Regions from separate parts of the Shimia sp. FJ5 genome, predicted to be linked through region 2. Evidence: riboswitches for the same ligand, from Rfam matches in the RefSeq annotation. Region 2 holds a riboswitch; the other holds the start of a gene.
What was found. Region 2 has a riboswitch for cobalamin ahead of R1W01_RS15005 (aromatic ring-hydroxylating oxygenase subunit alpha). Riboswitches for the same ligand answer to the same signal wherever they lie in the genome.

Region 1 (5,914 bases), on a different contig from region 2:
CGCTCACTGTCCGCCCGGGGCTTGGCCCGAGCGTGAGGCGGTGTTTAGGCTGAGGCAGAGGGCGCGTCAAGCGCATATCCCGCGCGATGCGAAAGTTTTTTGACGGCCCTGTTCCCCCTCTCGCAAACCCAGACACCTTCCCCCATAGGACACCGGTTTTCATGCGATCTCAGGGGTCGAAGGCAGATGGTTTCGACGGCCCAACACATGCGACGCCATGCCCCTCCGAAAGGAGGTAAACCAAAGGTAAACGCGGGTTGACTCGAATCCCTTGGCACAAGATAGAAGACGCATAGCGAGATCGGCATTCCCTCAAAGATTGCACGTAGACGATCTGAACATTTGACCTTGATATTTGCCCGAGTCATTTCCCGCCTCGAGCATACCAGACGGAAAGATCACGAGTATGAGCGGCATTGGTAATAGCACAACCCTCGTCACCCAGAGCGGCGATGATTTCATCGACGGCGTCTTGACCAACCAGCGTTGGAGCGACGCCACGATCGAGTATTCCTTCACGACCGACGGTTCGGTCTACAGCTATTTCAGCTCCGATGGGCTCACCGATCTGCCCGCAAACCATGTCGATGTGACCAACCAGCAGAAACTGGCCGTACAATTCGCCCTCGATGCGGATAACGGCACCAATAGCGCCGCTTCCGCCGGCTTCTCCGTGGAAGGGTTCACAAATCTGGGCATCGACCTGGACACCACTCCGGATTCGTCTTTTTCTTCCCGCGAACATATTCGCATCGCCAACACGACCTCCTACCTTGTCCCGACCGCACGAGTCGGCGACTTCCCGGGCAATGACGAGACGAACGGCTCTGATGACAACGGCGACGTCTGGTTCGGCCCATATAGCAACAACATCTACCACACGCCGCAAGCGGGCAACTACGCCTGGGCGACCCATATCCACGAGCTTGGCCACGCGCTTGGCCTGAGCCACGGTCACTCCTACTGGGAGTTCACCGACCTTCCCTATGCCTATGACTCGATGGAATACTCGATCATGACCTATGCCTCCTATGTCGGGGCATATACTGGCGGTGGCTACACCAACGAAACTTGGGGCTATGCCCAGACCTGGATGATGGCCGATATCGCCGCGCTGCAATATATGTATGGTGCCGATTTCACGACCAACTCCGGCGATACCGTCTACAAATGGAACCCCGGTTCCGGCGACACGCTGGTGAATGGCCAGGTGGCCATCGACGCGGGTGGCAACGTGATTTTTGCGACGATCTGGGACGGTGGCGGCACCGACACCTACGATCTCTCCGCCTATTCGAGCGACCTCGAAATCGACCTGCGCCCCGGCCAGCACTCGGTCTTCGACCAGACCCAGCTCGCCGAACTGGACAAGTATGACATCGGCTCCGAAACCGCACGCGGCAGCATCTTCAACGCCCTGCAATACGAGGGCGACGCCCGCTCGCTGATTGAGAACGCCATCGGCGGCAGCGGCAATGACGAAATCGTCGGCAACGCCGCCGACAACGAGCTTCAGGGCGGCGCTGGCAACGATACCCTCACCGGTGACGTTGGAGACGATACCCTGCTCGGCAACAACGGCATCGACAGCCTTATCGGCGGAGACGGCTTTGACCGGCTCGAAGGCGGCGAAGGCGACGACACCCTGCGCGGTATGAAAAACGGCGATGTGGCCTATGGCGGCGACGGCAACGACACCATCTATGGCGGCAACGGCCACGATGACCTCTATGGCGAAGGCGACAACGACCGGATCTATGGTCATGGCGGCGCTGACCTGATCGAAGGCGGTATTGGCGGAGATCGCCTGTTCGGCGGTCGCGGCGATGACACGATCCTCGGCGGCAACGGCTATGATAGGCTCTTTGGCAGCAAGGGCCGCGATATTCTCAACGGTGGAATCGGCAACGATACCCTGACGGGCGGCGAAATGGCCGATACCTTCGTCTTTGACGATGGCTTCGGGCACGACATCATCCGCGACTTTGCCGCTGCCAACCTCGAAAAGGTCGACCTGTCCGGCGTGACCGAGATCACCGACTACACTGACCTGATCGCCAACCACCTTGTCGACGAGGGCGGCTTTGCCAAGATCGTGGACGGGGACAACTCGATCCTGCTCGAGGGTGTGGCGTATACCGACGTGCGCGACGGTGTGAACGGCTATACTGAGGACGATTTCCTCTTCGTCTGATCGCCGCGCCTCCCCGAGGCCGCATGAAGCTACCAAAGGCCGATCCCTCCGAGGGGTCGGCCTTTTCTCTAGCCAAAGCGCTAGGCCAATGCCGCGGCGATCGCGTCCAACCCATCGGTCAATGCGGCAGGACCGGGCTGTAGGATCAAGGGCGATTTGATCTCGACAATCCGCCCCTCCCGCACCGCGGGAATGCTGTCCCATCCGGCGCGCGCCGCGATTTTCTCAGGCCGGACTTTCTTGCCGCACCAAGACGCTAGGATCACGTCAGGCGCGGCTGCGATCACCTGTTGAGAGGTTACGAAACGGTCTTTGGCCTTGTCCTTGCCTGCAAGCTCTGGGAATGCCTCGCGCCCGCCCGCAATCTCGATCAACTCGGAAACCCAGCCGATACCGGTGATCATCGGTTCATCCCATTCCTCGAAATAGACCGTCGGACGGGCCCGCCCCTCTGCCTTCGCTTCGAGTTTCGCCAACCTCTGCTCATAGTGATGCACAAGTCGCGCCGCGCGCTTGCTCTGCCCCACCATCGCGCCCAGGTGTCGGATCATCGCAAGGATCCCGGCAACGTCGCGCTGATTATAGCCCATCACCGTGACGCCTTCGCGCAACAAGGCCGCGGCGATATCGGCCTGCAAGTCTGAAAAGGTCAACACAAGGTCAGGCTCAAGCGCGAGAATCTTGGGGATATCCGCCGAGGTAAACGCCGAAACCCGAGGCTTCTCGGCCCGCACCCGCTTGGGGCGCACCGCATAGCCCGACACGCCAACGATCCGATCTTCCGCACCAAGAAGATAAAGCGTCTCGACCGTTTCCTCTGTCAGGCACACGATCCGTTCAGGGGGAAAGCGTCTCATGCCGTCACGTTGCCGCGCGCCGCGCCCGAGCCCCACCGCGCCGAAGCTTGCGCGGCAGCGCCAAGGGCAATGGCTCAATCGGCACCCGCATCGACGCCAGAAGCAGATCGCAAAAAACCGCAATGGCGGGGGATGTGGCAATGAACGGCATTGCAGCGGTATAGGCCTGCATCGCCTCTTCGCGATAATGCGCCATCGGCTTCAGCGCCCCAAGCCACTGCATATATCCGAGCTGGCCAAGCTCGGTCGCCCGATCCGGGCACACATAGCCAATATCAAGTTGAGAAATCGTCCGTTTCAGAAGCATCGCGCCCTCCGCGCAAGAAGCGAGGGTAAGCGGCGCAGCGGCGATCGCGTGACGTATATAGCGTCCATCCCGGTCTCTCCGGCCCGTGGCACCCCGCCAGGGTTAAAGTGACTGCAGCGCGCGAAGCACGCCGGAGATGGCAGGTCTCCTGACTTGCGGGTCGTTGCTCTCCCGAACCTTCCCGAACCGCCCGCATTGCGGGTCTGGGTTCAGTGGCGTGTCTCGGGGTCGCTCACCGCTCACAGTTGCGGGGGCAGTCGTGGACTTGGGCCAAGGCCCGCACCACATTCCCTTTTCAGCCGGCCACGCAAGGCCGGACACCATCCCTTGCGTCGTCGCAGAAAAACCGCGCTGTGTCCAGCAAAAGCAGAGCCCATGCGACACAGGCGCAGCGCCGCATCAGGCAGCCTCAGACCAGAGGCGTGGGGCGAGGCCATCCAAGCGGCCCCGCCCCGGTCTCGCACCGTCACCCATGCAGTGCGGTGGTCTGCCGAAGCGCGGTCGCGCCTCGTGCGATCTGCCGCCATACCACGAGGCACAGCGCACCGATGAGGACTTCAAGACCAAGAACACTGGCGATCGCATCGCCGGGCCAGCCGTCAAGCACAATGCTGACCAGACGCCCGAAGACGAAAGCAAAATAGACAAGCGTCCCAAGCGCGGCGGACAAATGCGCGAGGCCGGGCCGGATGGCGCCCACAAAGACCAAGGCGCCAAGAGCGGCAAGGTTGGCACCGGGCGCGCGCAACTCGCTAAGAGCGGCCGGATTTTGGCTGATCTCGATCCCGTAACCGGCATAGAAGGCCTGTGGAACAAAGGTGATGGCAAGGCCGATCCCAAGCCCTGTGAGGCCTGCGACCCCGAGGATGAGTTTCTGAAAGAGTGTCATGTGTTTATCCTTTCAATAGCTGATCTGGTTCAGGCCGCATCGGCCCAGGCGCCGCTCTGTGCGGCGGTTTCTGCAAAGGTGAGGAAGTCACGCGGCGCTCGGCCCAGGGCGCGCTGCACACCGTCGGTCACATAGGCGTTGCGTCCGTCCAACGTTTCCCGCGCGATCCCCGTCAGCACATCGGCGATCATCTCGCCCTGCGCTTCGAGCAAAGCCGCATGGAAATCCTCAAACGAAATCGGCGCATGTGCGATCGACCGACCGCTGGCCTTTGAAAGCGCTTCGGCCATCTCGGCAAAGGTCATCAGGCGCGGACCGGTCACTTCATAAAGCGCGCCGTCATGGCCCGGTTCGGTCAGCGCCGCGACCGCCACATCGGCGATATCGTCGACATCGACAATCGGTTCCTGCACCTCGCCACCCGGCATCGGGACCACGCCTGCCATCACCGGCGCATGCAAAGCCCCTTCCGAGAAGTTCTGAGCGAACCAGGCCGCGCGCACGATGGTAAAGCGCAGACCAGAGCCGCGCACCACCTCTTCCGCGCGCTGTGCATGGTGCTCGCCCCGTCCAGTCAGCAGGACAAGCTTTTCAACGCCCGAGGCACGCGCCAGATCAACAAGGGCTGAAACGGCCTCCACCGCGCCGGGCACGGCGATATCAGGGAAATACGAGATATAGACAGAGGACACGCCTTCAAGCGCGGCAGGCCATGTCTCTGGCGCGCTCCAATCGAAAGGCCGCGCCGCGCGACGCGACCCGCGGCGCACCGGCAGGCCAAGCGCTTCGAGGCGGCGCGCAACACGCGATCCGGTCTTGCCGGTGGCGCCAAGAACTAGAGTGGTTTTGGTATGCATGGGGTTCTCCTTGGGATGCATAGGTCGTTTGATGCCCCCAAGGTATCGACGCGCTCTGGATGAACAATTCCCGCACGTCCGGATTTATTACCCCATCGTCCAGCATATCTGGACGTAAGGTGATAATCACGCCACAATACCCCCATGACACAGCCCCACGTCCCCAACCCCGACCTCCTCGCGCAACCCATCGGTGATCCGCTGGGCGAGATCCTGCACCTGCTAAAACTGACCGGCACCTTCTACTGCCAGTCGCGACTTAGCGCGCCATGGGGCATCACCATTCCCGGCTTTCCCGAAGTGATGAGCTTTGCCGTCGTGATCGGCGGTCGGGCTTGGATGAAAGTTGGTGACGACGCCCCTTTCGAGATTCAGAAAGGCGATCTGGTGCTGATGACCCACGGCGCACCGATCAACCTCTATAGCGACGCCGAAGCCCGGCTGATGCAGCTCGAAGACCTGCCGATCCGCAAGGTGACCGAGCTATATGAGACAGTCGAATACGGCGGTGGCGGGGCGGAATGCAGCATCATGTACGGGCTCGTGCGTCTCGATCACGCCTCAAGCCCGATGCTGATGGCGCTTCTGCCGGATGTGCTCAAAATCGACCCGTGGGAGGAAGAGGCCGGAAGCTGGCTCCAGGGCACGTTGCAGTTTATCGCCCGCGAAGCCCGCGAGCTGCGCCCCGGTGGCGAAACCGTCATCACCCGACTGGCCGATGTCCTTGTGATCGAGGCGATCCGCCGTTGGCTCAGCCGATCGCAAGAGGCCGACCGCGGTTGGCTCAAGGCAGCGCGAGATCCCCAGATC
Region 2 (5,914 bases):
GTTCATGGATGAGATCCTTTCCGGGCGCTTTCAGCCTGCCACCCCTACCTTCTTGAACGCAGGCAAGGCATCGCGCGGCGAGCTGATTTCATGTTTCCTTCTGCGGCTCGAAGACAACATGGAGAGCATTGGGCGGGGCATCAATTCCGCATTGCAGCTTTCCAAGCGCGGGGGCGGTGTTGCGCTTCTGCTGACCAACATTCGGGAACATGGCGCTCCGATCAAGGGAATTGAGAACCAATCCTCCGGTGTGATCCCGGTGATGAAACTCCTCGAGGATAGCTTTTCCTATGCGAACCAGTTGGGCGCGCGGCAGGGGGCGGGGGCCGTGTATCTCAATGCCCATCATCCTGATATTATGCGGTTCCTCGACACCAAGCGCGAGAATGCAGACGAAAAAATTCGTATCAAGACGCTCTCTCTCGGTGTGGTGGTGCCGGATATCACCTTTGAACTCGCCAAGAAGAACGCTGACATGTACTTGTTCTCGCCGCATGACGTTGAGAAAGTCTATGGTGTGCCTTTCTCCGAAATCTCCATCACCGAGAAGTATGAGGAGATGGTGGATGATAAGCGTATCCACAAGAAGAAGATCAACGCGCGCGCGTTCTTTCAGACCATCGCGGAGATACAATTCGAGAGCGGTTATCCCTATGTGATGTTCGAGGACACGGTGAACCGGATGAACCCGATTGCGGGTCGGATCAACATGTCGAACCTGTGCTCGGAAATCCTTCAGGTGAACGAAGCGTCCGAGTTCAACGATGACCTGAGCTACGCCAAGCTCGGCACCGATATCTCCTGTAATCTCGGATCTCTCAATATCGCGAAGACCATGGATGGCAAGGATCTGGGCCAGACGGTTGGCGCTGCGATCCGCGCACTGACTGCGGTGTCGGAGATGTCTGCGATCGATTCCGTGCCGTCTATTCGGCGGGGGAACGACGAAAGCCATGCTGTTGGCCTTGGGCAGATGAACCTGCATGGGTTCCTCGCGCGTGAACTTGTCCATTATGGCAGCGCGGAAGGGGTTGAGTTCACGTCTGTCTATTTCGCTGCTGTAGCCTACCACGCCATTCGTACCTCTTGCGAACTCGCGCAGGAGCGTGGGCGGAGCTTTGCAGGGTTTGAGGCATCAGACTATGCGTCGGGCGCGTTCTTCGAAAAGTACACCACGCAGGACTGGCTCCCGGAAAACGATGTGGTTAAGCGGCTGTTCGAGGGTATCACCTTGCCGACCCGCGCGGATTGGGAGGCCTTGAAGGCCGACGTGATGGAGCACGGGCTATACAACCGCAATCTTCAGGCCGTACCGCCCACGGGCTCGATCTCTTATATCAACAACTCGACCTCTTCTATTCATCCCATCGTCTCGAAGATCGAAATCCGCAAAGAGGGCAAGATCGGGCGCGTCTATTACCCTGCCGCCTTCATGAACAATGACAACCTCGACTACTACCGGGATGCGTATGAGATCGGGCCGGAGCGCTTGATCGATACTTACGCAGCGGCCACGGAACATGTCGATCAAGGGCTGTCTCTCACCTTGTTTTTCCCTGCCGAGGCGACGACGCGCGATATCAACAGGGCGCAAATCTATGCCTGGAAGAAGGGTATCAAGACCATTTACTACGTGCGTCTGCGCCAAGAGGCCCTAGAGGGGACTGAGGTTCAGGGCTGCGTGTCCTGTAGCCTGTGATTGGAGAGAGATGATGAAAGACCTGCCGCAAACCGTCACGATCCCGCGCGCGATCAACTGGAACCGCCTCGACGATGAGAAAGATCTCGAGGTGTGGAACCGCCTCACGGTGAACTTCTGGCTGCCGGAGAAAGTCCCGCTTTCCAACGATATTCCGAGCTGGGCCACACTTACGGATCACGAGAAGGAGCTGACGATCCGGGTTTTTACTGGGTTGACGCTTCTTGATACGATTCAAAATACGGTCGGTGCGCCATCGCTGATGCCTGATGCGGTCACGCCACATGAAGAGGCCGTGCTGACGAATATCGCTTTCATGGAAGCGGTACACGCCCGTAGCTATTCTTCGATCTTTTCGACGCTGTGTTCGACGAAAGAAATTGACGAGGCATTCCGTTGGTCCGAGGAAAACCCGCACCTGCAAGCCAAGGCAAAGGCAATCCTCGAGACCTATGCGCCGGGCAATGATCCCTTAAAGCGCAAGATCGCGTCGGTGTTCCTTGAGAGCTTCCTGTTTTATTCCGGCTTCTATCTGCCGATGTATTGGTCGAGTCGCGCAAAGCTCACCAATACGGCCGATCTGATCCGCTTGATTATTCGCGATGAGGCCGTCCACGGCTATTACATCGGTTACAAATTCCAACGTGGCTATGAGAAGTTGGACGACGCAGAACAACAGGCGTTGAAGGACTATGCTTTCTCGCTGATGTTCGAGCTCTATGGGATTGAGAACCAATATACCGAAGAGCTCTATGACGAGATCGGATTGACCGAGGATGTGAAGGTTTTCCTGCACTACAACGCAAATAAAGCCCTGCAAAACCTAGGTTTTGAAGCCTTGTTCCCACCCGAAGTCTCTGAGGTCAATCCTGCGATCCTGGCGGCTCTGAGTCCGGACAGTGAGAACCATGACTTCTTCTCTGGGTCTGGATCTTCCTATGTTATCGGTAAGGCGGTCGCGACTGAGGATGAGGATTGGGATTTCTAAAAGGTGCCAATAAACTAGGAGGGACGCGCAGGTTGCGCGCCCCTTTCTTAAACATCAACTGTGACCTTGCCGATTGGATTTGAGCAGCAGGCTAGAATATACCCGGCCTCGATATCGTCTTCGGAAATACCGCCATTGTGGACCATATGGACCTCGCCTTCGGTTTTCTTGATCTTGCAGGTGCCACAGACCCCGAACGTACAGCCGGAGGGGATGTTCAGCCCGACCGAACGTGCGGCCGCGAGGACTGTGTCGGTTTCCACCACCTTTGCCGTCACACCTGAACTGCTGAAGGTGATTTCGGCCTTGCTGTCATCATCCGGAATTACATCGTCAAGCTCTGGCTGTTCCGCGACAGTTTCGACCGGCGCACCAAAGCTCTCCTGATGGTAGTTCTCCATATCGAACCCGAGCCCTACCAAAGCCTCGCGCACCGCGGTCATAAATGGCTCAGGGCCGCAGCAGTAGACCTCGCGCTCGAGGTAGTCCGGCGCCATGAGACCGAGCATAAGTTGATTGAAGAACCCCTGATAGCCGGTCCAAGGGCGGAAGGGATCGGGTTCTTCAACCACGAACTTCAGATCCAAGCCGGAGGTTCGACTGGCCATCTGTTCCAAGCGTTGGCGATAGATAATCTCGGAAGGACGTTTGGCGCAATTTATGAACACCACGTCCAGATCGCGCCCTTCATCCCACATGCAGGTGGTCATGGACATCATCGGTGTGATCCCCGATCCCGCTGAGAGGAACAGAAATTTCTCTGCCTGACTGTGCGCGTTCGAGAACAAACCCGCAGGCCCAATAGCCTTGAGTCGCATTCCCGGTTTCAGGTTGTCGAGCATCCAGCGTGTCCCGATACTATCGGTTTGCGCCTTCGCGGTGATGGTAATCGTGCGCGGGCGCGAAGGCGAAGACGAGATCGTATAGGTGCGATGCACAACGCCACCTGGCTGTTCCGGCGCAGGGATTTCCAGGGTCAAAAACTGGCCCGGATCATAGGAGAACTGTGCTCCGGAGGGCGAACGAAATGAGAAGCTAGCCGTGTCCGCCATTTCGGGCACGACTGAGACACATTCCAGCATCTCGTTGTCCTGCCAGAGCGCAGAGGAGAAAGAGGAAGATGAGATCATTTTTCTACTCCGCGGCCAGAGCATTAGAATGCAGGCGTTCGGCCAACGTTGTGCAATACCAATCGACAAACTGTAGAACGCCGGATTCCTGAATTGCGGAATAGGGACCGGGAACATAGGCCGGGCTATCGATGCCTTGTTGGTTATCCTCGACCACCTGACGGTCCTCGTCATTCGTCGCTTGCCAGACCTCGGTGAGCCGTTTCAGATCGTAGTCCACATCTTCGACTGCGTCCTTGTGGACCAACCATTTGGTCGTGACTTCAGTTTCCGTGGGGCTAATCGGGGTCACGCGGAAAACGATGGAATGGTCGGCAAGGAAGTGGTTCCAGGTTGTCGGGTAGTGGAACTTCAACAAAGAGCCTGCATCCGCGAAAGGCGCGCGTCCAAGCCAGCGACGTACGGCCGACTTCCCATCCATTGTATAGCTTTCAGCGCCTTCCTTTAGGGGCATGCGTGCCAAGCGGAACTGGCCGTCGTCGTGCATGTAGAACTGCGACGGTAGACCCACGGCCTCGCAACGATCAAAGTGGGTCTTTAGGTGCGGCGGTGTCGCACCCTCTTCAATCCCTGTGATAGTGGGATCATCCGGGAAGGTGCGGCAAAGGGCAGGGTGATTGCCGCCGCAATGATAACATTCTCGGTTGTTTTCCCAGACCAGTTTCCAGTTGCCCTTTTCAATGATTGAGCTTTCATGAGCGACCTTAGCGTTGGCAAGATCGTGCGGTTCAAGATAAGGGCGCGCGATCTCGGCGAAGGTGTCGAAATCAGGTGCCTCATCTGCAAGGCAGATATAGACCAACCCGGCCAGTTCACGGCAATGCACTGTCTTCAACCCATGCTGGCTCGGGTCGAAATCAGAACCCATATCTCGGGCCCAGAGCAAGGAGCCGTCGAGTTCGTAGGTCCATTGGTGATACGGGCAGACCAGTTTGGGAGCGTTGCCTTTGCGCGCTTTGCAGATCACTGAGCCGCGGTGTCGGCAGGTGTTGTGAAAGGCCCTGACCTCATTGTCCGCACCGCGCACGATGATCACTCTGTAGGCACCCACTTTGTGCGTTACATAGCTGCCCGGCTTCTCCAATTCGCAGGCAGGAATGACAAACAGCCAATCGCGATAGTGGATGTTTTCGAGGTCTAGTTGGAAGATGTCCGGGTCGATATAGAACGCCTGTTCAAGGGAATGGCCCGGCCTGCGCCGCGCAAGAAGCTCGGTTGCTGAATTCATTTCTGGCTCTCCTGCCGCGCCCCGCGGCGATTTCTGGGCGGATGACAGGGAGACGCCATTCGGTGGCGTGAGGACGCCGCCCGAAACAGGTGCCCCCACCGCCACCCGCGGTTTGACATATGCATGAGGCTGGTTTCCGGACTTGGAAGGGGCTTACGCCCGGTTGCGACACCTTCCCGGAATCCTCGTTCCAGTGGTTGACTGTCGAAACCTGACCTTCGTTACCGTTGCGGGGGCAGTACCGGAATTGCACCGGTTTCCCAATTCTCTGCCGTTTCCAACGAAACAGCAGCACCTCATTTTTTCAGAGTGGTCCGAGGGCGGGCCCATTGCTGAAATGCAAGCGACATCTTCAGGTTCAAAAGCGCACTGATGCCCGGAAATTGCCTTGCGGCGAAAGTGATCACCTACGCAGCGCTGGAAGTCGCATGTTGAAATGGCGATTCAGTGGGGGGAGGGAAGTCTGGGTGAGATTGCCCGCGACCTTCGGGGTCTCGTGACATCTCCCGGAGGTGACAGCCGAGCAAGATGAGCGCGGGCCAGAGCATGTAAGCTTCGATTTCGAGGTTCTCGCCAAAAGAAAGTAGAACAAGGGTCATGAGAATACCGAGTGGCAGACGGCCCCTTGGATTGCGGGCGCCGTCCGTAAGCACAACGGCGAGGTGGGCCAATAGCGGAACCAACAAGGCGAGGAAGCCCACGAGACCCTTGACGAAGAGCAAGCCAAACCATGTGTGGTGGCTGCCGATTGGCATGTATTCCACGAGATGCGGTCCCGGTTGAACGGTGCCGTGACCAAACCAAACGGCATCGGTCTCCCATCTTTCGCGCGCAATGCGTTGAAGCGTTTCTCGCACGCGCGTGCTATC

Region 1: it holds a riboswitch for cobalamin, as region 2 does, so the genes downstream of both, R1W01_RS04040 (hypothetical protein) here and R1W01_RS15005 (aromatic ring-hydroxylating oxygenase subunit alpha) in region 2, are expected to answer to the same signal.

Annotation. Positions count from the first base shown of each region.
Region 1 is NZ_JAWJUV010000001.1:789,407-795,320, reverse strand. Features, by position in the region: tRNA gene R1W01_RS04055 (tRNA-Asp) at 1-3, opposite strand, end outside; gene R1W01_RS04050 (M10 family metallopeptidase) at 407-2,194, shown strand; gene R1W01_RS04045 (cobalamin-binding protein) at 2,275-3,051, opposite strand; gene R1W01_RS04040 (hypothetical protein) at 3,056-3,358, opposite strand; cobalamin riboswitch at 3,479-3,698, opposite strand; gene R1W01_RS04035 (DUF4345 domain-containing protein) at 3,825-4,247, opposite strand; gene R1W01_RS04030 (NAD(P)H-binding protein) at 4,277-5,104, opposite strand; gene R1W01_RS04025 (AraC family transcriptional regulator) at 5,249-5,914, shown strand, end outside.
Region 2 is NZ_JAWJUV010000004.1:408,574-414,487, forward strand. Features, by position in the region: gene nrdE (class 1b ribonucleoside-diphosphate reductase subunit alpha) at 1-1,699, shown strand, start outside; gene nrdF (class 1b ribonucleoside-diphosphate reductase subunit beta) at 1,713-2,687, shown strand; gene R1W01_RS15000 (hybrid-cluster NAD(P)-dependent oxidoreductase) at 2,735-3,817, opposite strand; gene R1W01_RS15005 (aromatic ring-hydroxylating oxygenase subunit alpha) at 3,822-5,045, opposite strand; cobalamin riboswitch at 5,155-5,359, opposite strand; gene R1W01_RS15010 (O-antigen ligase domain-containing protein) at 5,453-5,914, opposite strand, start outside.